Regions from separate parts of the Spongiibacter sp. C9W genome, predicted to be linked through region 2. Evidence: predicted binding sites of a transcription regulator. Region 2 holds the regulator's gene; each other region holds the start of a gene.
What was found. The regulator sigma-54, encoded in region 2, starts transcription at its own class of promoters, with help from an activator protein. The targets are predictions, from matches to a motif close to TGGCACANNNNTTGCNNT.

Region 1 (9,921 bases), 1.5 Mb from region 2:
CGGGTGGTCGAAAGGCAGCTGCTCGAACGCAATATCGTTCGGCGAATACGCGGCGAGTGTCTCCGCCCACAATGTTGCCCCTTCGGGCAGCGATATTTCCTCGGCGGTGCGGCTGACGGGGACAATGATCAGCGTCTCTATGCTGCTGATCTGCGCCTTGATCTGCGACACGCGCGGTAAGCTGTCGAGGGTTTTCCCTCCGTAGAAATAGCCGTCGCAGGCAAATAGTACTTTGGGTTGGATTTGGCCAAAGCGATCCATCACGCCATTAATGCCAAAGTCCGGGGAACACGATGACCAGACTGCGCCAATACTGGCGCTCGCCAGCATGGCGATGACGGTTTCGCTGATATTAGGCATAAAGCCGGCAACGCGGTCGCCGCGACCAACACCGGCATTGCGCAGCGCCTGGGCTAACTGGCTGACTTGTTGGTAGAGGCCGGCGTAGCTGATCGTCTCGCGCCGGCCGTTCTCCAGCCGGGAAATCAGCGCGGTTTTATCACTGCGGTTACGCAGCAAGTTTTCAGTGAAATTCAGACGAGCATCGGGAAACCATCGCGCACCGGGAAATTGGTTCCCGTCTACTAGAACCTGGTCGCTCGTTTGTGAGGCGCGAATATCGCAAAAGTCCCACACCGATTGCCAAAAAGCCTCGGGGGACTCCACCGACCAGCGGTGCAGGTCGGCGTAGTTGTCGAACTGGCGTTGCTGCTCTCGGTCGAGCTGCTGCAAGAATTGGCTCAATTGGCTGCGCTGAATGCGCGCCGCCGAAGGTTCCCAAAGACAGTTCTTCATTATTCGATGTCTCTATAGCTGGAGCGAGTGATAGGGTAATTGACGTAGACTGCCTTGTTGAGATATTTTTATCAAATTGATAATAATTATTAATTAATAATATTTTCTTATGAATGTCAGTATTAAACAGTTGCGCGCCTTTGTTGCTGTGGCCGAGACAGGCAGCTTCGCGCAGGCATGTGAGCAATTGAATATATCGCAACCGGCGCTGAGCATGGCGGTGAAGAACCTCGAGGATGAAGTGGGTGGAAGCCTGTTTCTGCGCTCGACCCGGTCGCTGAGTTTAAGCCCCGAGGGCAGTGCATTTTTGCCAACCGCTCAGCGCCTGCTGCGGGACTGGTCCGATGCCTTTACCGACTTGCAGCGTTTGTATAGCTTACAACAAGGCAAGTTGACCATCGCGGCAATGCCCTCGTTTGCCAGCACACGCCTGCCTGCTGTGTTGGCGACCTACCGGCAGCAGTTCCCCAATATTGATATCGCGGTGCGCGATATTGTGATGGAAGAGCTTATTGAAGCGGTACGCGCTGGCCGTGTTGAACTTGGCGTGGCCTTTGAGCCAGACGATAGTGAAGGGCTGGAATTTGAAGCGCTTTTCACCGACCGCTTTGTGGCGGTACTGCCAGAGGCACACCCCTTACTGACGCGCAGTCGTCTGCGGATAAAAGACCTGCTCGGCGATACGGTGATTACCCTGAACAGGGGCTCCAGCACCCGCCGCTGGACCGAAGATGCCCTTGCCAGGGAGTCACTTTCGCCCCCGGCGATCTTTGAGGCGTTCCAGCTCACTACCGTGGGTGCAATGGTGGCCGCTGGTCTGGGGGTGGCGCTAGTACCTGCGTTGTGTGAGGAGCAGATGCATCAATTGGGCGCCCGCTGTAAGCCGATAAACGGGCGATGCATCGAGCGCAGAGTGGGTATTATCAGGCGCCGACGACAGCAGCTGTCATCCGCAGCAGTGGCGATGCGAGCGTTATTGATGGAACGCTAGGGGCTTGCCGAGGTGGGTGATGTTAGCAGCGCTACCTTCCCCCGCAGGGATACCCTAAAATACGGCCGCGACCCAGTGACAACTCGGGTGATAGCTGGGGTGATGACAACAATAGAGGGGAAGGACGGATGCTCAGTTTTTTACCGCCTGTGGTAAAAGGATTTCTCGCTGCGTGCCTGTTGGCCATGAATACCGTTGTACTGGCGCCGTTTTTGATGGCGGTATCGCTACTGCGCTTTCTTGTGCCGCTAGTGGGCTTTCAACGCCGCTGCACAGCGGCGGCAGTGTGGATTGCCGAATTGTGGATCGCGATCAACTCTCAGTGGATGCGCTTAACCCAGCGCAGGCAGTGGGAAGTGGATGGTATTGAACAACTCGACAAGGACCAGTGGTATCTGGTGACCTCTAATCATCAGTCCTGGGCCGATATCTTTATTCTTCAGCATTTGCTGAATCGAAAAATTCCAATGCTCAAGTTCTTTCTGAAGCAGGAGCTCATCTGGGTGCCGGTAATAGGCTTGTGCTGGTGGGCGTTGGACTTCCCGTTTATGAAACGCTACAGCAAGGAATACTTGGAAAAGCACCCAGAAAAACGTGGCCAAGACTTTGAAAGCACCCGCCGCGCCTGTGAGAAGTTTGAGCATTTACCCGTGTCGGTCTTCAATTTCCTGGAAGGTACGCGCTATACCCCTGCCAAACATGACGCGCAGCAGTCCCCTTATAAATGGCTGCTAAAACCCAAGGCAGGTGGCATCGGCTTTGTTGTGGGAGCAATGGGCTCAAGTGTCAAAACCTTAGTCGATATTACTATTGCTTACCCCGGCCACACACAGCCGTCCTTTGGCGACTTCCTTTGCGGACGGGTGGATAACGTTAAGGTTCGCGTGCAGAAACGAGAGATTCCCAGCGAATTTTTGGGTCGTAGCTACAGCGACGATGAGGACTTCCGCTATGAGTTCCAGCAATGGGTTAGCGCACTGTGGAAGGAAAAGGACCAATTGATGGAAGAGCTTCACCGATGACTCTCTGAGGTGAAAAGACCCATGGCCAATAACAATAAAATAGGGGCAGGCAGAATATGAAATTCGACTATGTAAAAACACGACGCGAGGATGTAGCCAGTATTCCAGAGAGCTGGTCAGGCGTAATAAAGACCGTTATGCGTCACTACACCCGCTTCAATGTCTGGGTGTATAAGAAAAGTGGCGGGAGGTTGATGAAAAACTTTCCCGGCGGTTATCCCATTTGTCTTGTTGGTATGACGGGCAAAAAAACGGGTAAAGCCAGAGAGATCGCACTGATTCATCTGCCGCTGGGTGACAAGAAGCTGCTGGTTGCCTCCCAAGGAGGCATGGCATCGCACCCTTTGTGGTATCACAATATCAAGGCGAACCCGGCGATTACGATTCAAGTTGGGCGCGAGCGCCTCGCCTACACGGCGCGAGAAGTGGACGCTGATACCAAGCGGGAACTCTGGCCTCACTTAGTTAGCCTATATCCCGATTTCGATGAATACCAGGCGCGCACTGACCGAGATATCCCCGTGTTTTGTTGCGAGCCGACAGCGCCATAAACGGCGCAATGGTAGGGGCTGCTTTACGCCCCTGATCCGTTGTTGCTAAGCCGCCTTCTTCAGCTTTTTCTTGAGTTTGGCGAGTTTGCCTTCGTGCTTGGCTATTTTCGATTTTCGCTGCTTGATGGCTTTTTTCAGACTGGTGATTTTCTTTTTCGCTTTCTTCGACATGGTGTCTTCCTCTGCTTAAAGGCCACTGAGTATGGTGGGAAAAACGGTGTGCCCACCGATACTAACGAGTAACAGTATAGTCGAGCATATTCAGGCTACTAGGTGTGTGCGCAGGGTTTTAGTGGGGCAGTTTAACGCCGTGGCTGAGCAGCCACTCCTCGTCCAGCTTCCAGATAACGCGGCTGATGCCCTCCTGAGCCATAACCTGCTCTCTGGCGTAGGCTTGCAGGTCGGCCAAGATTTGCTGAGCCTCAAAAAAACGCTCTTCGCTGACAGAGACGTTCTGCAAAGAAGGGTCAATAACCTTAATGATGACGGGCACTGGCACATCTGCTGAGCGAGGTGACGTCATTACCGCGACACCGTTTTTTACCGCTAAAACGCGAAAGCGGTAGGGGTAGCTATTGAGTTTGTCGTCTTGCTTCAATACCGCATTCAATGCGCGAACCTCCGAGGGCTCGTAAAAGATATTTACCATTACGGTGAGGGCGAGCGCGGCGATAAAAAACGCGTAAATCTTCATGCCTCGTGACATAGACAATCTCTTCAGCGGCAAGTGAGTAAACGCGCACTTTAGCGCATTTTTGCTGGAAGTATCTTGATGCGGCTCAACGCAGATAGAGTTAAGGACTTCGGCGTTTGCGAAAGACAGATTTCAGTAAACCTTGAAGCGCTCGCCACCGAGTAATCATCAGCGCGAGGAATATCATCAGGCAGCCTAGCAATTGCGTTGCACTAAGGCGCTCCATAAACCATGCCGCCGCGATCAGTGCCGTCCACACCGGCTCAAGCACCATGATAATAACGCCGTTGCTATACGGCGACAGGCTCTGTGCGTAGGTTTGCAGGTAAAAGCGCAGCGCCGTGCCAACGGTTGCAGAGAGCGTGACCCATAGCCAGACCATCGGTTGCCCGGCCAATACGCTGATGTGCCAGGTCTCGAGCAGTGCTGATAGTAGTCCGGTAACCGCCGCGACGGTGGTCAATACCAAGGTCGTTAGTGCCAATACTGGCACCTGCGGAACGTGTTGAGCGTGTCCGTGTTTATCGGCGCGTGACATCGGGTTGGCCGCGCGCGTGTTCAAATTGAAATACAGCGCAAATAGCGCCGCAGCACAGAGTAATAGCAGTTGCGATAACTCTAGCCGCAATTGCTGATTCAGAGAAAGGAGGGCGAGCCCAACACAGGCAACTGGCAGCGCGACCCAGGTGCTGCGCGGAACCGACTCCTTGAATAACAGCGCCGCAATGACCGGCACTAGAATGACGCCCAAACTGACGATGAACGCCGCTTCACCGACGTGGTTGGAGGCCGCGAGCCCTTCGACCCAAAGGCTCATGGCAATGCCAAAGACCATCCCGACCTTCACGCAGCGGATAAAGTGCGCGCGGCTGAGAACCCGCAACTCCGCTCTTGCCACCAACGCCAGAATGACGGCGGCGATAAGGAAGCGTACCGACATGAACAGCAGCGGCGGCATGATGGCGACGGCTTCCTTGGAGAAGATCCAGCTGATGGCTGCCAACAGCGTAACGATGATGAAAATGGCATCTGCGGGCAGCTTGTTGGATGCATTGGCCGTATTTTCAATCATTGGAACGTCCTAATAGAGGTTTGCTCGGGTGAATAGCACGCTGTTAGCAGACTCTTATCGCTGCTTAGACGAAATGGCATTTCACGCTTTGCGTCGATACGACCCTGTTCGCGTTGTAGGTTGCTTCGCAAAATGCGAATCAAGCCAGATTTATCCGCGCTTGGCTAGCATTTTGCCGGACGTTTCGGGTTCAACGCCCGTGGTAATGGCCTTTAGCGCCAATTTTTAATCAGGAAAAGGTTGGCCTGGCTTTTGCTGAGTAAACGGACCAGTCATTTATTAGTGGTGTTTCAGGGCAAGGGCATGAAATCAGCAAGCAGTTTTCGGCGTAATCTCAGTTGGCTGGCAACCGGCGAACTGATGGTTCGCGTGTCGCGATTGATCACGACACTCATCCTGGCTCGCTGTTTGAGTTTGCAGGACTACGGACTCGCGGCGCTCGCGCTAGCGACCGCGGAGATTGTGAGAATTCTTGCTGCCAATGGCATTGGCAACCTAATCGTCAAAGCTGAGGAGCACAAACTGGGGCGGGTTTCGCAGACGGTGTTTTGGCTTAACCTGTCTATCGGCATCGCGATGTTTGCGCTGCAGTTTTTCCTCGCCCCCCTTATCGCCGACCTTTACCAATCTCCCGTTTTGGCCTCGCTGTTACAGGCGCTGGCATTTAGTCACTTAATTTACCCCTTTGCGATGGTTCAATTTAACCTCTTACAGCGTGATAGCCGCATGAAGGAAGCGGGTCTGATTATGGGGGCCACGGTGACAATGGATAACTTGATCAGTGCCGCACTGGCGCTGAGCGGATTCGGTGTCTGGTCCGTCATTTGGCCCAAGTTATTTGCCGCTGTGGTGTGGGTAGTGGTGATTAATCGGCGTATCCGCTGGGTGCCCAAGCTGCAATTTTCATTGCAGGAACTGGTGACCGCGCGACGCTATTCCGGAGGGGTATTGCTCGCAGAGTGCTTAAAAAACGGCCGCGGTCAATTTGACTTATTTATCCTCGGCCGCCTGTTACCAGCTGACCTGTTTGGACTTTATGCCTTTGCGCGCAATGCCGGTCTGGGAATCAGTCTGTCGCTGACAAACAGCTTTAATACGGCCTTGCTGCCGAAACTGTGTGATACCCGTCGCGAGGGTGGCGCACTGGAGCCGAGTTATTACGCAAGTTTAAAAACGGCGATGCGACTCATCGCGCCAGTGATTCTTTGCCAGGCACTATTGGCGCCGTTATACGTGCCGTTACTGTTCGGCGAGAAATGGGCGCCAGCCAGTGTGCTTGTTGCGCTTTTGTGTCTGTCGGCGGTTCCTCGAATGGTGTTTGAGTCTGCCAGTATGTATTTTCGTGCGGCTGACAACTTACGCAGTGAAAATCACATTGCCGTGGCCTTCACCGCGCTGTTTTGTGCGGTGATCGCGGCGTCGAGTTTTCTGGGAGCGCAAGCCGTCGCCCTGGCGATGATTATTTGCTATCTCGGCGGCGCGTGGGCGGTACTCGTGATGATACACCGCGCACCTCGCGGTGTTATTCGCGCGCCTTTATCTGCCGCATAGCGCCACTGCGCTCGGCGTGCTTACCCCGTCTTTTATTTTCCCCTGATGATCGTCGCTTTAGTCGGCAAGCTGCCTTGCAAAATGCGAATAGCTTTGCAGTAGCGGTAAAGTTTTTTAGCGATTATTTTTAAAAAAACATAATAAAAACATAATAAAAACATAAAGTTAATTTAATTTTTTTGTTTGGCATAGCGGTTGCAATTTCCCTGGAAAGCGAACACCAATGGGGTAATTGATATGCAAGCAATAAAGAATCAGGTCTCCAGTGCCTACCTAATTTTTATTTCCAGTCTGTTCATGCCCGCCGGGTTATCTCTGCGGAAATTTCTACGCAGTGGTTATAAGCGTAGCTACGACATTGTATTAAGTGGCGGATTGCTATTGCTGCTGTCACCGCTACTCGTCGTTACAGCGGCGGCCATTCTTTTTGAAAGCCGCGGCCCAATTTTCTTCCGTCAGCAGCGTGTCGGAAAGAATGGCGAGCAGTTTTCAATTTATAAGTTTCGGTCGATGTGTACTGACAGAGCACTGCATAGACAAGTGGAATCAATGTCAGGTGACCGGGATGGTATCTGCAAGAAATTCGTAAACGACCCTCGCGTGACACGGGTAGGGCAGTTTATTCGCAAATACTCAATCGATGAGTTGCCGCAGCTGATTAATGTACTGCGCGGCGAAATGTCGATGATCGGCCCTCGCCCGGCACTGCCTGCAGAAGTGGCTCAATACAGCGAGTATCAGCGCGGACGTTTGAAGGCATTACCTGGAATTTCAGGCCTATGGCAGGTGTCTGGTCGAGCAGATTTGAATTTTGATCAGCAGGTGGAGCTGGATCTGCAGTATATCCGCCAACAAAGCCTGGCCACTGATTTGCGAATAGCGTTGAAAACGGTACCCGCAGTGTTGTCGGGAAGCGGAGCGTATTGAAGAGCGGGCTGTCGGGTATCTGCCCGGCACTGCCAGTAATAGCGAATGAGGAACCAGCGATGAAAAATACTCACTCAGCACACCGCGATCAGCCCTTAGTAAGCGTTGTTATTCCAATGTATAACGCAGCGGCCTATCTTCGCGAATGTATTGACTCTGTTATTGCGCAGAGCTATCCACACCTGGAGATAATTGCGGTGGATGACGGGTCTCCGGACAACGGTGCCGACATCGTGCGGGGCTACCAGGACTCGCGCATTGTGGTTATTCAGCAAGAAAACAGGGGCTTGGCCGGTGCGCGCAATACCGGTATTCGCCACGCGCACGGCGAATTTATTGCCCTGCTAGACGCTGACGACAGTTGGCATTCAACGAAAATTGCCAGGCACGTAGATCATCTCCTGTCCGACCCTGACATCGGTGTTAGCTACAGTGCATCGCGGTTTATGAACGAAGCCAGTGTCGATATGGGGATCGGCCAGTACCCGAAAACAACGGGCGTCACGGCAGTCGATATATTTTGTAGAAACCCGGTGGGCAATGGCTCTGCGCCCGTCTTCCGCGCAGGCGTATTTAAGGACATCGCCTTCACGAACGCCGCTGTTGGCCATCGCGACCCGCAATTCTTCGATGAATCCTTTAGACAGTCCGAGGATGTGGAATGTTGGTTACGGATTGCGCTCTCGACGTCGTGGCGATTCGAGGGGCTGGCGGAGGCCTTAACGAACTACCGCGTAAATGGAGACGGCTTATCGGCGAACTGGGTCAAGCAATTGGCCGCCTGGGAGCGCAATGTCGACAAAAATCGCGCACTGTCGCCATCATTTTTTAACGACCACGAAGGCTTGGCGCGTGCCTACCAGTATCGCTACCTTTGCCGGCGTGCCATTCAATCGAGAGATGCGAAGAATGCGGCGCTGTTATTGGTGAAATCACTGCGCAGTGACTGGACGATCTCGCTTAGGGATCCTGTAAAAACGGTGCTAACGGCCGGGTGCGCATCGCTGTTGCTGATTCTTCCCACTCGCGGATACGACACCGTTGAGCGACTGATTATGTCGTCAATGCCGTCATAGGTGCGCCTACAAATGGAGTCCTTAACAAAGCTTGTTGTTAGGCGCGCCCCGCATTATCGGCGGTGGCTCGCTTTGCCCTCCTTGTGGCCACTGACATTGAGCCTGGCGATTTTATTCTCGGTACTGATGCTGTCGAATACCCTGGGCGTGTCGCCAGAGGCGCTCATAGATGGCCGCACCGGCGGCAGTGGCCAGGCGGATTGGTACGATGGTTTGCTGGCGAAACTCAGTACCATAGTCTTGGGTATGAGTGCCGCCATATTGCTATTTGCGGTGTATCTGCGGCGGCAGGATGAGCGCTTCCATTGTCGCAGTAGCGCCAGCTTTTGGTTTGCAAGTTATACCCTGTTATTGCTTTTGCATGATTTATTCTCTGCGCCGATGACAACCGACAGTGTTGTGCTTGATGTTATCCGAGCCTGTTTCCAAGCGGCGTTGGGTTTGTTAGCACTTCTTCTACTTTGGCTGTTTCGCGGGGTTGTCGGCCGGTCGCGACGCTATGCACTGACTGCGGCGATGTGCTGGGGTATTTCCGTTAGCGTTGATGTACTGATCGACAGCGGTATCAGCAATGGTGTTGCGCTACTGCAGCTAGAGGAGGGAGCGAAACTGCTGGGTATTTTTTTCTGGGGTCAGTTCTGTGTAGAACTTTCCAGCCGCAGTATTCGCGAGCCGGCACATATTGGGCGTCGTACTCCACCGGCTCTGGGCGACCACTATGAATAAACCACGCTTGATCTTCACGTTGGCCCTTAACGGTTATCACTTACGCTATCGGCAGTGCATTGCTGCTCAGCGGCAATACGCCGAGCGTGTCGGCGCCGAGTACCTAGCTGTTACCAAGCCAAGTGTGCACTCGCTGTGCAATGAGGTGGCCTGGCTAAAGTTGTACTTGATTCGAGACGCCTTGCAATGCGGCTACGCCGAGGTCATGTTTATAGATGCCGATGCGCAGCCGCGTGCAGACGCCCCTGACTTTAGCGAGGCTATGTCCGTCGGAAAATCGATATTTGCGGCCAACGGGTATTCGTGTCGTGTTAATTCGGGGGTGTTGATATTTCGCGCTGGGCCTGAATCACTGGCGTTTTTAAACCGTGTAATCGCTGCAATGACAATGACACTGCCACAAGAGGATGAGGTGGGCTGGGGCGAAAACGGGCACATTATTCATTTCCTGAAAACGGAGAGCCGCTTTCAGCGTATCTCGTCGCGCTGGAATAATAATTATTGCCCGCAGATGGA
Region 2 (9,921 bases):
TGGCGCCGGTATTGCGACAGCTGACATCGACATGGCGGCGCAGCGAGCGCTGCGTCAAGAAATGCCAGTGTCGCAACACCGGCGATTCTAGTTCTACGCCTGGCTTTCTTCTTCGTTGGCAATTTGCTGAAGTTCGCGCAGGTAGCGAAAGAGCTTGCGCGCTGCTGCGGGCGGCTTATTCGCCGTTTTTTCTTTGCCAGCTTGCATGAGTAATTGGCGAAGTCGCTGTCGATCGGCATTGGGGAAACGTTGCAGTGCGGCGTCGACGCCCTTGACGCCAGCAGCTAGCATATCGTCTCGCAAGTCCTCGAGCTCGTGAAAGCGTCGCGCCAATGCTTTTTGCCCTTGCTCCTGTTCAAGCAGGGCGGCTTCAATGCCGCTGGCATCAATGCGGCGCATCAGTTTGCCGATGTACTGCATTTGCCGGCGAAGCCCCTCGCGGCTCTTAATCCGCCGCGCCGTGGCGATGGCTTCCTCAAGGTCGGGATCGTTGATGGGAACCCGGGCCAAGTCGGCATTGCTTAAGCCCACGAGGCGACTGCCCAGTTTTTGCAGGGCTTCCATTTCGCGCTTCAGTGCGGTTTTACTCGGGCGTTCTTGATCGTCTATATCGGTCACAATAACGGTTGCTCTATCGGCTTGGCTTGAGTGGAACTCAAGCGTAAAAATACGTGGCTAATCCGAGGAAGGACATAAAGCCGACAACATCGGTAACCGTGGTTAACACAACGCCGCCAGCTAACGCGGGATCGATGTTTAGCGCCTTCATTACCAGCGGCAAAATGGCGCCGGCCAGTGATGCGGTGATCAGGTTAATTACCATGGCGGCGGCGATAATGGCGCCGATTAAGGGGTCGTTAAACCAGTAACTGGCGGCCAGCGCGACAATGAGTGCCCACAGCAGCCCGTTCATGAGTCCTACCAGAACCTCTCGATTGATCAGCCAGCGACTGTTATTGCGGCTGATATGGCCAAGGGCCATCCCGCGAATCACCACGGTTAAGGTTTGTGTGCCGGCGACACCGCCCATGCTCGCGACAATGGGCATGAGTACGGCCAGTGCGACGACTTTTTCAATAGTGCCTTCAAAAAGGTTGATAACACCGGAGGCAATAAAGGCCGTTAACAAATTGATGCCGAGCCAAATGGCGCGGCGCGGCGCGGTGGTCATTACCGATGCAAAGGTGTCTTCGTCTTCATCCAGACCGGCCATACTCATCAGTGAGTGGTCGGACTCTTCGCGGATAACATCGACGACGTCATCGATGGTGATTCGGCCAAGGAGCAATTGATTGTCGTCGACCACGGGGGCACTGACCCAGTCCCGCCGCTCGAAGAGGTTGGCAACATCGCGCGCAGGCATGGACGCCACAATGGGCTCAACTTCGGTGTCCATGATTTCACGAACGGTAACGCTGGGATCCGAGACCAGCAGTTTCCGCAGCGACAGTGAGCCAATGAACTGGTCATTACGGTTAACGACCAGCAGGCTATCGGTCATTGCGGGAAGCTCTTCGTGCCGCCGCAGGTAACGCAGCGCGACATCCAGGGTGATGTTCGGCCTTACAGTGATGGTGTCGGTGTTCATCAGACCACCGGCACTGTCCTCGTCGTAGGACAGTATGTGCTCCACACGCACCCGGTCTTGATGGTCCATCGACTCCAGCACTTCGCGAATCACGCGGTCCGGAAGTTGCTGGAGTATATCGGCGATATCGTCGGTTTCGAGACCCTCGGTGATCGCGGCGACTTCCTCGGCATCCATGTGCCGCAGGAACTGACTCTGCACCTCGTCGCTCAGGTGCTGGAGAATGTCACCCTCATTTTCGGTATCGACAAGTTGCCACAGCACGCCCCGTACTTTTTGCGGTGTCGACTCAATAAGGTGGGCGGCATCGACGGGAGGCAGGCCGTTGAGCATACGCCGAATTTGCAGAAACGCGCCGGAGCCCAGAGCTTCATTCAGTAGCTCTAGGCGGCTTTCAGCTTGGGGCTTTTCTGCGGTTTGGGCCATATAGCTCTCTGCGTTGCGTTCGGCTTTCTGCTGGATAGCAGTCACACAGTGTGGCGAGAATTATCCTTTAATCTTCGCTGGGCAACAATTGCAGACGGGCGAAATCGCGCTGAAATGCGCAGTATTTGATTTATTCGCCTTCGTCAAAGCGGCGTTCGATCAAGTCGACGAGAGCGTCGAGGGCGGCTTGTTCGTCTTCCCCTTCGCAGCGAATATGCAGTGTCATGCCTTTGCTGGCCGCGAGCATCATTACCGACATGATACTTTTTCCGTCGACCCATTGCTGCCCCGCCGACACCTGAATGCGAGAGGCAAATGCGGTGCTGGTGGTCACGAATTTGGACGCAGCACGGGCGTGAAGGCCGAGTTTATTGATGATAGGAATTTGGATTTCTTGCATCGCCTTGTCCAGCCCAGGTTAGTGCTGAAGTTCGCGGTGGCGAACTTGCAGGCCAGGACAGGTGTCGCGAAGCGCCTTAGCCAGCTTTTCGGCCATGTATACTGAGCGATGTTGTCCACCCGTGCAACCGATCGCGATGGTGAAGTAGCTGCGACCGGCAGATTCTATCTCAGGCAGCCAGCGCAGCAGGTAAGTGAGTATGTCGTTATACATCTGTTGGACTTGCGGCTGGGCATCTAGGAAGTGCTGAACGGCCTCGTCGCGGCCGCTAAGGCTGCGCAGCGCCTCGTCCCAGTGAGGGTTGGGGAGCATGCGCAGGTCGTAGACCTGGTCGGCATCAATGGGCAGGCCGCGCTTAAAGCCAAAGGACTTTAGCTGTAATGCCATGCGGCTAGCGTCGACGCCGAGAACGCGGTCACGTATGGTGGCGCGCAATTGATGCACAGTCATGTCGCTACTATCGATGGTCAGCGATGCCTCTGCGACAATGGGCTCCAACAGCGCAGACTCTTGCTTTATCGCGTCGCTAAGCGGCTGGGAGTCGGTGCTCAGCGGATGCCGTCGGCGGGTCTCGCTAAAACGCTTAATGAGCTTGTCGTCGCTGGCATCCAAAAAAAGAATACGCAAGCTGGCCAGGCTTCGAACTTGTTTGCACAGTTCTTGGAAGCGGGCGAGCTCTGTTTGTGAGTTTCTCGCATCGATACAGACAGCAACCTGCTGATGAACTTTCAGTGTGCTTTGAGAGAGTTCGGTAACGAGTGCGGGCAGCAGTGACACCGGCAGGTTGTCGATGGCGTAAAAGCCTTCGTCTTCGAGCTGGTGCAGCGCCGTGCTTTTGCCCGAACCTGAGCGGCCGCTGAGAATAATAAGCTTCACGCCTAGCTCGCTACCGCACGTTCATAAAGACTGCTGTCGCTGTCTGCGCTGCGAAGCTGCTGGCGGAAAGCGTCATCGTTGAAGGCGTTGGCCAAGCTTGCCAATACTTTAATGTGTTCGTCGTGTGCTTCGGCAGGAACGATCAACGCAAACACTAAGTCCACGGGTTGGTCGTCTATCGCTTCGAAGTCGATAGGCTCGGCAAGTTTAAGCAGCATGCCGGTAATTTCGGTGCACTGCTGGCTGCGACAGTGGGGAATCGCAACCCCGTGCCCGATACCGGTGCTTCCGAGTCGCTCGCGGGCGAGCAGTTCGTTGAACAGTTCGTCGGCGTTGAATTGCGCATTATCCTCACTGACAAAAATAGAAATTTGTTCCAGTAGGCGTTTCTTGCTGCCCACAGACGTACCGCAGTGGGTACGTCCGGGGCTGAGTATTGAATCAAGGGTCATGTTTACGTTTCCGGAACATCCCCGGGCCTTTAGTGGCCCAGGTTTTTCTCCTTGTGTTTAATAAGCTGGCGATCGAGCTTGTCGGTGAGGCTGTCGATGGCCGCGTACATATCCTCTGATTCACAGGTGGCGAACAGATCGGCGCCGGCCACATGTACGGTGGCTTCAGCTTTTTGAACCAGCTTTTCTACTGACAAGGTAACGTCGGTATTGGTGATATTGTCGAAGTGCCGTTGCAGCTTGGCGAGTTTGTTGTTGACGTAATCGCGAAGTGCCGGGGTAACTTCAACATGGTGACCACTGACGGTTATTTGCATATCTTGCTCCTTCATCGCTGAGAACATCCGGCGCCTCCCGGCGCGTTGTTTGGGCCTTTTGGGGCCTTATTAGACCAGTCTTTTCCGTTCGTTAGAGGGCGGAATGACTAGTGATTCCCTGTACTTTGCAATGGTTCGCCGGGCAACTTTGATGCCTTGCTCGGCCAACAGTTGGGTGATTTTGCTGTCGCTTAGCGGTTTCTTGGGATTTTCTGCGGCAATTAATTTTTTGATTAGTGCACGAATCGCCGTGGAGGAGCATTCTCCTCCGGTATCGGTCGAGACGTGGCTGGAGAAAAAATATTTGAGTTCGTAGATGCCTCTCGGGGTATGCATATATTTTTGCGTGGTAACCCGTGAGATCGTCGATTCATGCATGCTCACTGCATCGGCGATATCGTGGAGCACTAGCGGTTTCATCGCTTCGTCGCCGTACTCCAGGAATCCGCGCTGATACTCAACAATTTTGGTGGCGACTTTCATCAGTGTTTCGTTGCGGCTCTGCAGACTTTTAATGAACCAGCGCGCTTCCTGGAGGTTGTCGCGAATATAGTCTTTGTCGCTGCTGGTGCCGCTGTCTTTGGCGAGCGATGCGTAGTGGCTGTTAATTTGTATTTTCGGGGCAATGTCCGGGTTTAACTCAACCAGCCAGCGGCCTTCTTTTTTGCTGACGAATACGTCTGGTACCACATACTCCGTTTCGTCGTTGCCCACGCAGTCACCGGGAGTGGGGTTCAGCGTTTGAATGAGTGCCAGGGTGTCGCGCAGTTGGTCTTCTTTTAGCCGGCAGCGACGCATGATTTGGTTGTAATCACGGTTGCCGAGCTGCGGCATATGTTGCTCGACAATCTGCAGCGCTTCAGCCAAGTATGGGGTGTCTGGGGAGAGCTGTCGAAGTTGAATCAGCAAGCATTCTTGAAGGTCCTGGCCGCCAACACCTGGGGGGTCAAACTGCTGGATGAGGTGAAGGACTGCATTCACTTCTTCTATTTCGATATTGTCGTCGTCGAAGGCGTCCACCAGCTCTTCGGGGCTGACGGTGAGCCGCCCTTTTTCATCGATCGCGTCGATGATGGCATCAGCGACGATGCGGTCAAGTTCTGAGAGCCGGCTGAGGTTGAGTTGCCAGCGCAGGTGGTCCTGGAGCGACTCTGAGCTGCCGTGGCGATAGTCATTGTTGTAGTCGTCGTCGGCGCTACCGGCCGCGGAGGAGCTTGGTGCGGAGCTTTGGTAGACGTCTTCCCACTGGCTGTCTACCGGCAAATCTTCGGGGATGTCGCTGCGCTCGGCCCATTCACTGTCAGCGTCGTTGCTGGGCGCCTCCTCAGCAGAGGTCGTTTTGCTGTCAGCCTCATTGGCGTTACTTTCGCTCTGGCTGTTGCTGCTCTGGGGTTCCGGGCTGTCGCTGTCTTCCTCTACTTCCAGCAGGGGGTTGGAGTCCAGTGCCGACTGAATTTCCTGTTGAAGGTCGAGGGTGGAGAGCTGTAATAAACGAATCGCCTGTTGCAGCTGGGGCGTCATGGTCAGCTGCTGACCGACTTTTAGCTGGAGCGATTGTTTCATAGGCAATGACTTCTACTACAACCATACCTGAGGGATTAAATGCCGTTATGTAGCCATAAACGACGATGCTTCAGGGTCAGTGTAGTCCCGCAGCCGCACCGCTGCAATAGGCGTTTAAAGCAATTGCTGTGCCGATTTTTTGATCAAAGGGTAAATGTGTCGCCGAGGTAGATGTCCCGCACGATTTGGTTGTTGAGCACGGCCTCGGCATTGCCCTCAGCAACGATGCGACCTTCGCCAACTATGTAGGCTTTTTCGCAGATATCGAGGGTTTCTCGCACGTTGTGGTCGGTAATTAGGACGCCGATGCCGCGCGCCTGCAGGTGGCGAATAATCTGCTGAATATCGTTCACCGATATGGGGTCTACCCCGGCAAAGGGCTCGTCGAGCAGAATAAAACTGGGCTCGGTGGCCAGTGCTCGTGCAATTTCTACTCTGCGCCGTTCCCCGCCCGAGAGCGCCATACCCGGCGATTGGCGAATATGGGCAATGTGAAATTCTTGTAGCAGTGCATCGAGCTTTTCTTTGCGTTGCTTGCGATTCAGGTCGCTGCGGGTCTCCAATATCGCCATGATGTTGTCAGCGACGCTCAGCTTCCGAAATATGGATGCTTCCTGAGGGAGGTAGCCAACGCCGTGTTTGGCCCGACCTTGGATGGAAAGCGGTGTCAGGTCTTTGTCGTCGAGCTGAATGCGGCCGCGGTCGGCGTTGACGATGCCGACGATCATATAAAAACAGGTTGTTTTTCCCGCCCCGTTGGGACCCAACAAGCCGACTATTTCACCGCTGTTAATACTCAGGGAGACGTCTTTGATTACCTCTCTGCCTTTGTAGGCTTTAGCGAGGTTGCTGGCTTTCAATACGGGCATGTTAGCGGGGAGTCTCCGGGGTGTCGGGGGTGGTGCTTGGCGCGGGGCTATCGGTATCACTCACGCCCTGCTGAGGCTGTAGGGTCATTTGTACCCTGCCATCGAGTTTGTGGCTGCCACCATCGGCAATGACCATTTGCTTGCGCCCGCTGTATACAATGCGATCGCCACTGATCTTGGAGCCTTGATGTCGGATGGTGGCATCTTTTTGCAGCAGGATTTCCTCGGCATTTAGGCTGTATTCTATGAGTCGGGCACTGGCGACCACGACGCCTTCCCCGGCGCGGGGTTGTTGCTCAAAATGGGCGGGGCTGCCATGGGCAATAACCTTGGTTACTTTTCTGTCAGCCTCGACAATAATCAGCTTGTCTGCGCGAATAATCAGGCTGCCCTGCGACATATTGACGTTGCCCGTGTAAATGCCGCGATTGTTTTCATAGGTGGCTTTATCTGAGCTGAGGTTGATGGCCTGGCGGCGGTCATCGGGCAAGCCGTGCACGCTGCTGGCGAGGCAGAGCAGGGCGCTAATAGCGAAGGTGCGTAGATTATTGCGGTTCATAGTGTCCTTTTACCTTCGCGAGCAGCTCGACTTTCTCGTTAACGAGGTCGGCCGTCATGCCCTCCGACTGGGTTTCGCCATTGGGTAGTTGCAGTCGCAGTGGCTGATCCGTCGCAACCAGGCTTTGCTCCAGGTCAATGCTGAGTTGCTCTGTGTGGATTTGCGCTTCGCGAATTAAGTCTTCAACAACAACACTGCCACGCAACTGCAGTTGTTGGCCATTTTGTGACAGTGTGCCGGTAATGGCTTGCGCCGTCCACGGCCGCTGCTCGCCGATATTGCCGATGTAGAAGGGCTGATTGAGCTGGATGTTGCCCGAGGAAATCATGCGTTCGGCACTGTCGGCGCGCCACCGGTATGCCACATTGCCGTCTTGGCGATATTTCGAGCCTTCGATGCCCTGGAGGTGGGAGTCAACATCGGGGATGGCTTCGAAGCTGTCAGTCAGGCTCAATTTCCCGCTCTCACTAAATTGCGTGAGGTAGATCACGGTGCCCGCGATAGCGGCCAGTACCGATAGGACCGATGCAGCGTTGATATTGAATGACGGCGCAGCCATTTACAGGAACTGCTCAAGTGCGTCGTTGAGCTTGCCTTGAGACATCAAAATAAGCTCGGCGATCTCTCTCACAGCGCCACTGCCCCCTGCGGCACGCGTTTGCCAGTCGGCATGGCGAGCGACGAAGTGGTGACCATTGGCGACGGTAATGCCCAGGCCCGCTGCTCGAATCGCGGCTAAGTCGGGTAAATCGTCACCCACGTAGGCGATTTGATCGTAGCTTAGCTTTAGGTCTTGGCGCAGTTCTTCGAGTGCCGTGCCTTTGTCTTCCCTGCCTTGGTAGATTAACTCGATGCTCAGTTCTCGCGCGCGTCGCAGCAGCAGTTCAGAGGTTCTGCCGGTGATTATGGCGGGGCGGATGCCGGCGTCGCGCAGCAGTTTAATACCCAGCCCGTCAAGGATGCTGAACGCTTTCATTTCCTCGCCGCTATTGCCAAAGTAGAGGCTGCCATTGGTCAGTACGCCGTCGACATCCATTGCCAGTAGGGTGACCGTTTTTGCTTTTTCGAGAATGGTTTGCATGGTGTTCCCTGTTTTAGGCGACGCCGGCTTTAAGCAGGTCGTGGGTGTGGATCACGCCTACTGGTTTTGCGTGATCGTCCAGAGCGACCAAGACGGTGATTTTATTATCTTCCATAATGCGCAGTGCTTCTGCGGCCAGTGTGCCGGGCTTGATGCTGCGGCAGTTGGCGGTCATCACGTCGTCTATTTTCGCCTGGTGAATGTCAATGCCGCGGTCGATCGCGCGCCGCAAGTCGCCGTCTGTGAAAATACCCGCCAGGCTGCCGTCTTCATTGAGTACCGTGGTCATACCCAGCGCCTTACTGCTCATTTCCAGCAGGGCATCGCTGAGCTTGGCGCCAGTATTGATGTGCGGTATGGCTTCCCCGGTGTGCATAATATTGTCGATCTTCAGCAGCAGGCGTCGACCCAGCGCGCCGCCGGGGTGAGAGAAGGCAAAATCATCGGCGGTGAAGCCGCGGGCCTCCAGTAACGCGATGGCGAGCGCATCGCCCATTACAAGTGTTACGGTCGTGCTGGATGTCGGGGCAAGATTCAGTGGGCAGGCCTCTTGTTCTACGCCGACGTCGAGATGGACATCCGCGCTGCTGGCGAGCTCCGAGTTGGGCTTTCCCGTCATGGCGATCACGGGTACGGCCAGCAGCTTAAGCAGCGGGATCAGGGTGACCAGTTCTGCAGTTGACCCCGAGTTTGACAGGGCTATCACCACGTCGCCGGCGGTAATCATCCCCATATCGCCGTGGCTGGCCTCCCCGGGGTGTACAAAAAATGCGGGGGTGCCTGTACTGGCCAGGGTCGCCGCCAGTTTGTTGCCGATGTGGCCCGATTTACCCATGCCGGTGACAACGACTCTGCCCTTGCAGTTTAGAAGAAGTTCGCAGGCGCGATTAAAGCTGTCGTCGATACGCTCGCCGAGCGCGTCGACGGCGTCTCCTTCCATGCGAATAACGCGTTTAGCAGTGTCGAGATAAGAAGATGCCATCGTTGGGAGGAAACCTCGTTATTGCAATAATGCCGTTAAGCGGCGGCTAATTTTCGCTATGATAATTTCCAATGTGAAAAATTAACAGGTTTACCTCGTCGTCGTGCGGGGAGCCAATTCCGTAAACTGCTGTCTTAGCAAGGGTGTAGAGCAGGCTATTCGCGGTAATGCGGGTCGTGGCTTAACTATCGGAGATAAAAAAATGTTCAAACAAATGCTTTTGGCGCTGGGTTTGGTGGTATTTGCGGGCGCCGTGTCGGCGGCTGACGCACAGCGCGGGCCTCATGAAGTGGTGGCGGGTACCACTCAGGAATTGATGAAAGTGATTGAAGAGGCGCGCGAGTACGTTGCTGAAGATCCGCAACGCTTTAACGACGAAGTGCGTCGAATTATGGATGAGGTTGTGGATTTCCAGAGCTTTGCTCGCGGGGTAATGGGCAAATACGGTAGTCGTGCGTATTACCAGAGCTTGCGCACCAAAGAGGAGCGGGAGCAATTTCGCGACAATGTGATTCGCTTTACCAAGAACTTCAAAGACGGTTTGATCAACACCTACGCAAAGGGTCTGCTTGGTTTCAATGGTAACAAAATAGAAGTACTTCCGCTGCCTGCGGATGCGGATTTATCGGGTAGCGTCGGCGTGCGCCAGCACATCTACGGCGAGCGTGCTGAGCCCTATGAAGTTGTTTATACCCTTCGTCGTGGACGCGACGGTAACTGGATGCTGCGCAACGTGATCATAGAGGGGCTGAATTTGGGGTTGATCTACCAAAACCAGTTCACTACCGCAGTGGCGACCTATGATGGC
Region 3 (9,921 bases), 1.5 Mb from region 2:
TAGCGGAATTAACAACAGCGTATGCAGGCAAATAACGCAGCAGGCGCGATAAACCAGCTCTGCACGGATAGGTAAGGTGGCGCCAATTAGTATGAAAATGGCCAGCAGTGCCCAGCCTTTTGCCCAGCCGATCGTGGACTTGATCATCGCGGGTAGGCCGAGATAGAAATCCAAATGCCCCATAATCAAGGCCACTTCCATCACCAGCATGGCGACAACCCACAGTATAACAACGGGGTGCGGTTCAACCTGAATTGATCTGGCGCGCATCGGCGCAGGTAGCCACAGGTTGTAGGCCCAGTAGCCGAGCAGAACCCAACCGAGCACCGGCGCGATAATGTATACCGCGCCGAGGGCGTAAAAGGGATAGGTAAGAATTAGAGCGTACCAAATCCACTTTTCGATAATATTTTCTGGAGCAATTGCTTGCGTTTCCACAGAAGAAATAATCCGAATAAGGCCATGCCGCTACCCAGCACACCGCCAATAATGGCCAGTAATTTATTGGGTGACGCCGGTTGGCTGGGAAGAGAAGGGGCTGCAAGTACCTGAATTAGCGGGTAGGACGCAAAGATATCGGTTTTGCTGGTATCGATCTGCGTGATCGCCGAGGTATAAACCGCTTCGGCTATTTGATAGTCGCGCTCTAGGTTCTCAAGGATTGCTGCCTCTTCAGCGTAGCGCTTTAAGTTCAGGCCATGCTTCGTGATAGCGCTTGAGAGCTGTTGAATTTTGCCAATGAGGCCTTCAATTTTGGCGAATGACACCAGCAAATCTTGAAAGAGAGCACTCTGTTTGCCTGCATCATTCATGCTGATCAGCTTGATGGTGCCCATGTCGTTGTGGCCGACCAATTCTAAGCTGCGCTGTTGCAGGGCTTTGAGCGTGTTGTCTTGTCTCGCGCTTTCTTTTACCACCTGAGGGTGAGCCTGTCCCCACTTTGAGCGATACACCGCCAGCGTGGTTGTCGCGTTTTGATAATTTTCTAAATGCTCCCGAAACTGTTGGTCGGCATTCAGGATAAACGCGCTCGCTGCCAGCTGCGGAGTAATGCCTAAGTTGCGAGAAAGTTGGTCGACGTAATTGCTGACTCGGTCGCGCTCGGCCTCGGCTCGTACTTGCTCCTCTTTCAAACGCTCTAGGCGCAGGCTGAGCTCTTCATACTGACGGCCAGACACATATTCAGAGCTTTGCTTGTGCAATACTAAGGCGCGTTGCGCGGCTTCCAATCGCTCTTTATAGCTTTTTAGCGCTTGCGCAATACCTGCCTCGCGGCGGTCGAGCTCATCAGCGCGGAGGATTTCTATTCGGGTGTTAAATGCCGAAATTAGCGCCTGTGCCTGGTCCTGTGCGAGGCGGGGAGAGCCCGCTTTGGTTGCCACTTGGATAATGGTGGTCTCGTCTACGAGCTTTACCACAGGCTTGCGAAAATCCGCGTAGTCGATATTCAGGGCTTTCGCCGCGCCACCAATCACGCTGGTGCTCAGCAGGATTTCCTTGTAATTCACTCTCGGGTTAACACCCCTGGTGCCAAACGGTGAGCTACTACTGCTGCTGGCCTCACCGATGCTTTCCAAATTAACTTTGGTGGATACTGCCTTGCCCGGCAGCATAAACGCGAATTTACTGACGTACTGGGGCGCCGAGGCAATGTAGAGAAATACCATTCCCCAAATCATTGCAAAGGAGATCACCCCCACCACGATGTATCGCGTCCAGCGCGGTTTGTCAGCGGGCGCCTTGTAGAGTTGCAGCTCTTGATTTGGCTGTATCGTCGGTGTCATGTCACTTCTCAGCCGCGCAGATCAAAAGAGTGAAAAGGGAGTGGCGACGTCGACAATCGCTCTGGCGATATCACGCCAATTCCCTATTGTAGAGTCATAGCAGCTAACGGTGTCGTTGGGTAGTAAATAGGGATTGATATCGTCGGAATCTGGATTGCGCAGCAGTTCTTCGACATTGCGTTTCATAATTTCGCTCTCGCCACTGATGGGGTTAGTGCCCACCAACACGACGTAGCGTGAGGCATTGGTGAATTGCGTGCCGCCACTGCAGTTGCCCGATACCACCGCCTGATGTAACCGAGTGCCGTAGGGCATGCTGCTGCTGTACTTGCCCACTGCCGCAGAGGCGTTGTTGCTTGCTGGATTGGTCAAATTTGAAATGAACACCCGTATTCCCTTTGGCGTGATTTGACTCGGGCGAATCAGCTCGGCTTGCATGCAGCCTGCTGAGGGAACGATCACTTGATCGCCTGCAATCAACGGCACGTCGTGGGTGTGCTGGCCCGAAAATATCCCTGCGAGATTGATTTCTTGCTGCCAGCCGTCGCGAATCAGCAGAACTTTGTCTACACGCGCGTCAGGGCGTGCACCCGCTGCTGCGCGTATGGCTTCACTGAGGTAGCGTTTGGTGGGGTAGTCGCCGCTGATGCGAATTTTACTGTCGTCGGTCTGCGCGGGAATCAGGTCGTTGATGAGTACGCGGCCAGGCTCAAATACAGCGCCTGACACCGAAACCATAATGGGGGCCCACTGAAGCGGGCGCACACTGATGTGAAGGGTGTGGGCGAGAAACATTTGTTGGGCAACCAGCATGATGCGCAGGCGGTTCTCCACTTCTTCGGTGTCCAGTCCAACCACCTGCACCGGAGCGAGGTAGGGAAGCTCAATATTGCCATCGTGGTTAACCAAGTACTCGCCGCTGAACTCCTCCCCTTCATGGATGCGAATTTCGATCCTGTCGCCGGGTGACAGTGGCAGCAAGCGCCGGCCTTGGCTGTTTAACGATCGCGGGGTACCGGGATTTCGCCACTGCTGTGCTAAGGGTTCATCGACACGATAGTCCGCACTGTTCAGCGCCATGCCGCTGCCATCGGTCGAGCAGGTATTCACCGCCATGCGACTGCTAAATTCGTGGCGTTGTTCCACCTCTGACTTGTCGCGCTCAGGCAGGCTTGTCGAAATATCCGGCATCGACGCACAGGCCGCCAGTGTTAATGCGACACTGGCGAGGACGGCGCGACGGCAGCGTCGCGGCGTGAAAAGGCGGTGTGCAGATAGGGTCCATTTGGCAATGTTCATAGCGCTTTCCTGCTGCTGATTAGGTTGATCTCACTGCTATTGTGAGACGGCATATCTTGAATATTGCAGGTGGCGTGCCAGCTGGCGTGAATAAAAATATGCTTTAAAAACAGTAGGATAGTGTTTTTTGTCGAGGGCGGGAAATTGCAAAATGCAAATCGTGCCTTGCGTTTGCATTTTGCGAATCATATTGCTGGAGGGTGCGCCACCGCAGTGGCGGTATACGATGTGGTGCGATCCTTAGCTCTGGCTGGCCTGCCGCAGCCTGATTAGAAACAGAGGGTTGCCAATGATGTAGCGCTTCCACATCCGGCCCGGTTCTTGTAGTAGCCGCCAAATCCATTCCATACCCAACTCACGCAGCCACAGGGGCGCCCGGGAGACCTTCTCGGCATAGAAGTCGAACAAGCCGCCAACGGCGATGACGACTGGGCTATTCAGTTGCTCCCGGTGCGCGAGAATCCACTGTTCCTGTAGGGGTTGACCCATGCCGACCAGCAGCACGTCCGCCCTGCTATCGTTAATTTTATCGACGATGTCCTGGCAGTGCTGTTTGTCGAAATAGCCGTGCTGTGTGCCGGCGCTTCGCAAGTGTGGCTGTTGCTTCAACATTGCCTGCATCGCGGCATCGGCAATTCCGTCTTCACCGCCGAGCATGAACAGGCGCTGGCCGTGTTGGGCGAGTTGTTCGCACAGCAAAGGCAGCATATCGGTGCCGTTTATATTGCCCTTACGGCGAATACCGTTGCGCCGACAGGCCATTTCGATACCGCTGCCATCGGGCAGCATATAGTCTGCTTGATTCAGTTGTGATCGCAGTTCGCTGTTGTTGTAGGCGAGATTTAAGGTGTGGGCGTTCGCGAAGAAAACTGTCGCACGATGTCGATGTGTCACGTGCTTATTAATCACCGAAAGTGCGTTTTCCATTGAGATGTTGGCGATGTTTACGCCAAAAATCGTAAAACTGTCGACGTCTTTCAGGGCTTTGCCGCCGTTGTACAGCAGTCCCGCCAGCAGCGATTTGCCGATGATGGCAGCGTCTGTTTTGAATCCCTGCTTGTCGGCGTATTCGAGATTGCAGGCCTCTTCGTCGATAAAGTCGATACCAGAAATTCGTCGCAGTTCGAACAGTGAAAACATACCTGGATTCAGGGTTTCGGTACCCGCTGCAGCGGGCTCTTGCTCGGTGCGCGCTCGGTAACCGACCAGTGCCAGCTCGCCTTTAATAACGTTTAGGAGCAACGGCAGGCGACTGAGATTTACCTGATCGTGCAGCAGTAAGGCGGGCACGCCATCACCAGCAGCGCTGTGCAAGGTGACGCGGTCAACGATTTTTTTGCCTTTAATCAGGCGAAAAAGGCTATGAACGAAAAGCCACGGAGCGAAGGCTAACGCGGCTGCCACTGCCAATATACGGTCTGTTTTTTTTACACAGCGTGGCTGGGCGCTGAGCGATTTGTTGTAAACGGTGTGATGGCGCATGCTGGCATCCTCTCGGCTGTTTAGAGCTAAAGGGGCAATGCCTGTGCCAGGCGCGTAAAATTATTTTAAGTCTATGATTTATAAGTGATTGCCAAAGGGTTAGGTGGGTTTTTAACGGCGCAGAGAGTGGTTCGATAGCCAGCATGATTTGCATTTTGCAATGCAACTGGCTTGCCGGTGATGCTAAGCCGCACTGCGCGAAACATTAGGCTGAGACTGACCGCGCTTCTAACTCAGCGATGGCATGATGGAGGGCTTCTTTGCCTGACGAGAATTTCTCGCCGGATACCGAAAGTAGCTCCATAAGAAGTTGGGTATTTTCAGCATCGCAGCATTTTTCGATATGCAAACAATAGTCCTGCAACGACGTTGCGCCGCAATAACCAAGATTACTTTTTGCGGAGTGTACGGCGTCGCGAAGCCCGGCAAGTGCTGGTTGATCGGCGGAGTCCGCAATCGCTGCTGTCAGAGACTGCAACTTATCAAGCTGCTCCACGACCATTTTTAAAATAATGAGCGCGGTCTCTAACCCTGTATCGACAATGAGTTGTTCAAGGATCGTGGTGTCTATCTCCGCGGCATACAGCGCTGCAGTGAGTGTTGCGGTGTTGCCCGCGTCATCTTGGGAACTGGACGCAGCGGTTTGTTCAACAGGCAGCCAGGACTCAAGTGTGTTCAGCAATTCATCGCGGTTTACCGGTTTAGACAGGAAACCATCCATGCCCGCGTCTTCACAGCGCTTTACATCGGTATCGAAGGCATTGGCGGTCATTGCGATAATTGGGGTGTTGCGCTCTTTACCGGGCAATTGGCGGATGTGTCGGGTTGCCTCTAAACCGTCCATTTCAGGCATACGCAAGTCCATTAGCACCAAGTCGTAGCGGCCACTGGTTACGGCCATTAATGCCTCAATGCCGTTGGCGACGATGTCGACTTGATAGCCGGCGCGCAACAACAGAGTCTTCGCGACTAACTGGTTCGCTTCGTTATCCTCTGCGAGTAGGAGCTTGTGCCGGCTTGGGTTTATTTCGTCGGTGATGTGTTCATTGGCGGGCTCCGATTCGGCGTCGCCGTCGAGAATGGCAAGGAGCTGGCTCGGCCGAAAGGGGCGATACATCATATGTTGGAAGCCGGCCTTGCTGCTGTGTTGCAAGAGTTCCGCCGAAAAATTGCGGTTGTACAGCACCACTTGTTGAATGGGGATCTGCTGCGCCATCAATAACGTGCTCAATTTTTCCGGTGTGGCAAAGCAGCGCATGTCCACGATCAGTATGTCGCGTGCAGATAATTTCGGAAGGTTCTCTAAGGCACGAATTGCGACGGCTTCTATGCCCAGCCAGTCCGCTTGTTGCAGTATGCTGGCAAGCAGTGTTTTGTTGTCGCTCCGCAAAAACAGCTTGCCTGTTGCGCGTTTTGGCTTTGCCAGGCTGGGGAGGTTAGTGTTGCTTGCATTGACCGGTATCTCAACGCGGAACCGGCAGCCTTCGCCTTTTTTGCTCGTCAGCGAGATTCGACCGTCGAGCAATTCAGTCAGTTTTTTACATATGACTAAGCCAAGGCCCGTGCCACCGTGAACGGCGCTGTCACTATTATCTACTTGAGAGAATTCATTAAATAACTTCTCTTGATCCTCTTCTGAAATCCCAACCCCCGAATCGCGCACTTCAAGTACCAGCCCGAGTCGGCCGTCAGCCAGTTTTTCATCGGTTTGAGAGATTTTTAGATTTACGCCGCCAGAGTCAGTGAACTTAATCGCGTTATCGAGAAGGTTGGTGACGATACGCCGTACAAAGCTCAGGTCACTGATTACCGTTTTCGGTATGCGGGGGTCGATGCAGGCGGAGATCTCGATATCTTTATTTACCGCGCGAATGGTTGATACCTCCATCACGCGCTCACATTGCTCTAATAAGCTGAACTTGCTGGAGTGAATTTCTTGTTGTCCGGACTCGATTTTTGAAAAGTCCAATACGTCTTCAATGACGCTTAATAAACTATTGCCTGCCGCAAGTGAGGTCTCTGCCAGCATGCGTTGCTCGGTGGATAAATCGCCTTCAAGCAACAGGTCCATACAGCCAATAACGGCGTTCAGGGGCGAGCGAATCTCGTGGCTCATATGCGCGAGAAAGCGGGATTTAGCCTTACTGCTTGCAACCGCGGTTTCCCTTGCCTGAGTAAGTGCTTTTTCCCGCTCTATCCGCGTTGTAATGTCTCGAATGGTTGCGGTAAAGAAGGTTTGCCCTTCGAATTCGGCAGTGGGAACAACGGTTAGCTCGCAGGGGAAGAGGCTGCCATCTCGCCGGATAGCTTCTACTTCTATCCGCGTATTCAGCACAGGCCCCTGCCGGGTCTTATTGAAGTTGTCCATGCCCTCGTTGTGAGATTTTCTCATGCCGTGGGGAATGACGATGTCCGCCACATGTTTACCAACCACCTCTTCCCGGGTATAGCCAAAGAGTTGTTCCGCTGAGCTGCCAAATTCATGGATGACGCTCGTGTCATCAATGGTAATGATGGCGTCGAGGCTGGACTCGTACAGTGAACGGGAGATGATTTCCAGGTGCTTTTGCTGGCGTTGAATACGACTCAGCCCCAATCGATCGGGGTAAATCGTCAGTAGAAAACGCCCCGACGGCTCATCAGAGGCCGTAAGGTGGAGGATAAGCGGCTCGCCATCCATGGTTGCGGCAAAGCTTCGCGATGCGACGCCAGCCGCCGCCCCGGATTTGAGTGAATGCAGCGCAGCACTGGGCAGGCGGTCACGTAGTTTGTCTCCCGGACTGACTGACGCGAGAGACCGAAGTGTATCGATAGGGCCGCGGTGCAGAATGCGGGTAATGGTGCCCTCGTGGTCGATCTCAAATTCAGCCCAGCTTTCAATACTTCTGCTGCCAGCCTGCGGCTGTTTTGAGGGACGATCGTCAGTCATAAGCATTTACGTAGTCGCGAAAGGTAGTCTGAGTATTTGATATCTGGTCGGCGCAGTCAATTTCCGCTTGGCTGGCCATATTGCTGAGTTGCAGAACAGTTTGCATTTTGCAAAGCAATATAGGATGTTGGTGATAAAAATTGTCGCTGTTCTGGCTGTCGTTCGCCGCAAAGCAGGCTAACAACATGATAGTTATAGCAAAGTTGCTGTTGTAAGTACTTGGTGCCGATATTGCGTGGTCAAGGGAGAAAATTATTTTCGCCACCGCAGCGCAGAGGTAAAAAATGATGGCCCGACCGCAAAGCCACTCACCAGAGACACGCAAAGTCTTGGTCGCCGATGATAGCTTGCCCGGCTTATTGGCAGTAAAGGCCATGCTAGAGGCTGAGGGCATCATCTGCGACACCGCCAATGATGGAAACAGCGCACTGGCAAAAGCGCAACACGAACGTTATGACGCACTGTTGTTAGACGAGCACATGCCGGGGCTGCAGGGGTCGGCGATATGCGTTGCGCTGCGAGGGGAGTCGGGCCCTAACCAGCACGCCATGATTATTTCGCTCAGTGGCGAACAAGGGAGCGGGCACCGCGCGGTAATGGATGCAGCGGGCTTTGACGCGATGTTGGCGAAGCCGGTCAGTAAGCTGGCGCTGGTGTCCGTACTGAGCGAATCGGGCGATAGTGAGTCATCCGTAAAGGGCGATGACATAGCCGGCTTCGGCGGTGACGAAACGTTGCTCGATGTGGCAGTGCATCGCGATATGCAGGAACAGTTCGACCCGGCGACGGTTGCGCGTTTGTTTGGGCTGTTTATTGACGAATTATCAGTATTGTCGGCGCGTTTGAGTACCGCCATCGATCATAATTCAGAGACTGAAGTAATGGCCGTTGCGCATATTCTAAAAAACTCGGCGGAGTTGTACGGCGCCAAGCGCCTGTCGTGTCTGGCCCGCTATATCAATGAAACGCCACCAAGTGGCCGAGAGCAAATCATCGAGCTTGCCGAACAGTTGCTGGCGGTGTGTCATGAAACACGTCAGAAAGTTCAGGTAGAGCTGCTGTAGTCGTGTTATTTTTTAAAAATCTGCGGAGGGCATTCAATGTCTGAGGGATCGCAAAAGCTGGTATATGTTGTGGAAGACAGTGTGTCCAGCGGGGCCCTTTATAGCAGTTACCTTGAGGCCGCTGGTTATGCGGTGTCGCATTTTATTGACGGCCATTCCGCCCTGGTAGCTATCAAGGAAAAGATGCCAGATATCTTGGTGCAGGATGTCTGCCTACCCGACATCAGTGGTATGGAGGTAATGCGCTTTACCAAAGCGCGTGCCGATATTCCGGTGATCATTATTACCGCTAACAGCTCCATCGATATCGCCGTTGAGGCGATGCGCGATGGCGGCTTCGATTTTATAGAAAAGCCGTTTTCCAAGGACAGACTGATCGCCGCCGTTGCCGATGCCGCGCAGCAGTCTACCCTAGATCAGGGACAAGGCACTGGTGGTGCCTCGGCGGCATCAAAACCCCGGCCAATCCGAGCTGTACGAGAGCATTTTGTCGGCGAGTCCTCGGTAATGGAGAGCATTTATCAGCTTCTCGACAGCGCGGCCCGCAGTAAGGCGAGTGTGTTTGTCACCGGCGAAAGTGGCACCGGCAAGGAAGTGTGTGCGCAAGCGCTGCACGATGCCAGCTCGCGCGCTTCCGGGCCGTTTATTCCCGTTAACTGCGCGGCGATCCCCGCTGAGTTATTCGAGTCGGAAATTTTTGGCCATGAAAAAGGCGCCTTCAGCGGCGCGGTGTCTCAGCGCAAGGGTGCGGCCGAGTTAGCCAATGGTGGCACCCTGTTTCTCGACGAGATCGGCGAAATGGATTTGGCCTTGCAAGCAAAACTGCTGCGCTTTTTGCAAACCGGGACGTTTAGTCGAGTCGGTGGCCAAAAAATGATGCACTCAGATATACGCATTGTGTGCGCCACAAACCGCGACCCAGAAGACGCTGTTCGGCAGGGGCAGTTCAGGGAAGACCTCTATTATCGTTTAAATGTTATTCCGGTTAAGTTGCCGCCCTTGCGTGATAGGGGCAGGGATATTATCGCCTTGGCGACGCATTTTCTGGCAGAGAAGTCCGCGGCAAATAACAAAGTATTTCGTGGGTTTACCGATGCGGCGATGGAGCTGTTACTCAGCTACGAGTGGCCTGGCAACATTCGCCAATTACAAAATGTTATCGAAAATATCGTGGTGGTACACGATGAAGAATTCGTCAATGAAGAAATGCTGCGAGTGGTGACGAGCAGTGTTGTGCCAACGCCGCTGACGACATCGTCTCCTGCACCGCAATCGTTAACGGGTGCCGACTCCATGCCGCCAGGCGTCGTAGCGGCGAAGCCGGGTATTCGTCCATTGTGGATGGTGGAGAAAGAAACCATAG

Region 1: AC2Q8J_RS06560 (sugar transferase) is a predicted target of sigma-54. The motif match lies at 6,861-6,878, and genes of this name have one in related genera.
Region 3: AC2Q8J_RS06520 (polysaccharide biosynthesis/export family protein) is a predicted target of sigma-54. The motif match lies at 3,146-3,163, and genes of this name have one in related genera.

What each region holds. Positions count from the first base shown of each region.
Region 1 is NZ_CM170672.1:1,371,176-1,381,096, reverse strand. Features, by position in the region: gene AC2Q8J_RS06600 (acetoacetate--CoA ligase) at 1-795, opposite strand, end outside; gene AC2Q8J_RS06595 (LysR substrate-binding domain-containing protein) at 905-1,786, shown strand; gene AC2Q8J_RS06590 (acyltransferase) at 1,915-2,808, shown strand; gene AC2Q8J_RS06585 (nitroreductase family deazaflavin-dependent oxidoreductase) at 2,865-3,359, shown strand; gene AC2Q8J_RS06580 (hypothetical protein) at 3,405-3,530, opposite strand; gene AC2Q8J_RS06575 (hypothetical protein) at 3,649-4,065, opposite strand; gene AC2Q8J_RS06570 (DMT family transporter) at 4,154-5,125, opposite strand; gene AC2Q8J_RS06565 (oligosaccharide flippase family protein) at 5,429-6,676, shown strand; gene AC2Q8J_RS06560 (sugar transferase) at 6,914-7,603, shown strand; gene AC2Q8J_RS06555 (glycosyltransferase family 2 protein) at 7,663-8,679, shown strand; gene AC2Q8J_RS06550 (hypothetical protein) at 8,752-9,405, shown strand; gene AC2Q8J_RS06545 (glycosyltransferase family protein) at 9,398-9,921, shown strand, end outside.
Region 2 is NZ_CM170672.1:2,897,541-2,907,461, forward strand. Features, by position in the region: gene AC2Q8J_RS13765 (carbon-nitrogen hydrolase family protein) at 1-91, shown strand, start outside; gene yjgA (ribosome biogenesis factor YjgA) at 94-618, opposite strand; gene mgtE (magnesium transporter) at 656-2,014, opposite strand; gene AC2Q8J_RS13780 (HPr family phosphocarrier protein) at 2,145-2,414, opposite strand; gene rapZ (RNase adapter RapZ) at 2,433-3,290, opposite strand; gene ptsN (PTS IIA-like nitrogen regulatory protein PtsN) at 3,293-3,742, opposite strand; gene hpf (ribosome hibernation-promoting factor, HPF/YfiA family) at 3,772-4,059, opposite strand; gene AC2Q8J_RS13800 (RNA polymerase factor sigma-54) at 4,129-5,622, opposite strand; gene lptB (LPS export ABC transporter ATP-binding protein) at 5,766-6,491, opposite strand; gene lptA (lipopolysaccharide transport periplasmic protein LptA) at 6,493-7,050, opposite strand; gene lptC (LPS export ABC transporter periplasmic protein LptC) at 7,037-7,609, opposite strand; gene AC2Q8J_RS13820 (KdsC family phosphatase) at 7,610-8,131, opposite strand; gene AC2Q8J_RS13825 (KpsF/GutQ family sugar-phosphate isomerase) at 8,145-9,113, opposite strand; gene AC2Q8J_RS13830 (MlaC/ttg2D family ABC transporter substrate-binding protein) at 9,316-9,921, shown strand, end outside.
Region 3 is NZ_CM170672.1:1,358,022-1,367,942, reverse strand. Features, by position in the region: gene AC2Q8J_RS06530 (O-antigen ligase family protein) at 1-438, opposite strand, end outside; gene AC2Q8J_RS06525 (GumC family protein) at 378-1,784, opposite strand; gene AC2Q8J_RS06520 (polysaccharide biosynthesis/export family protein) at 1,806-3,083, opposite strand; gene AC2Q8J_RS06515 (WecB/TagA/CpsF family glycosyltransferase) at 3,324-4,565, opposite strand; gene AC2Q8J_RS06510 (response regulator) at 4,771-7,494, opposite strand; gene AC2Q8J_RS06505 (response regulator) at 7,779-8,558, shown strand; gene AC2Q8J_RS06500 (sigma-54-dependent transcriptional regulator) at 8,595-9,921, shown strand, end outside.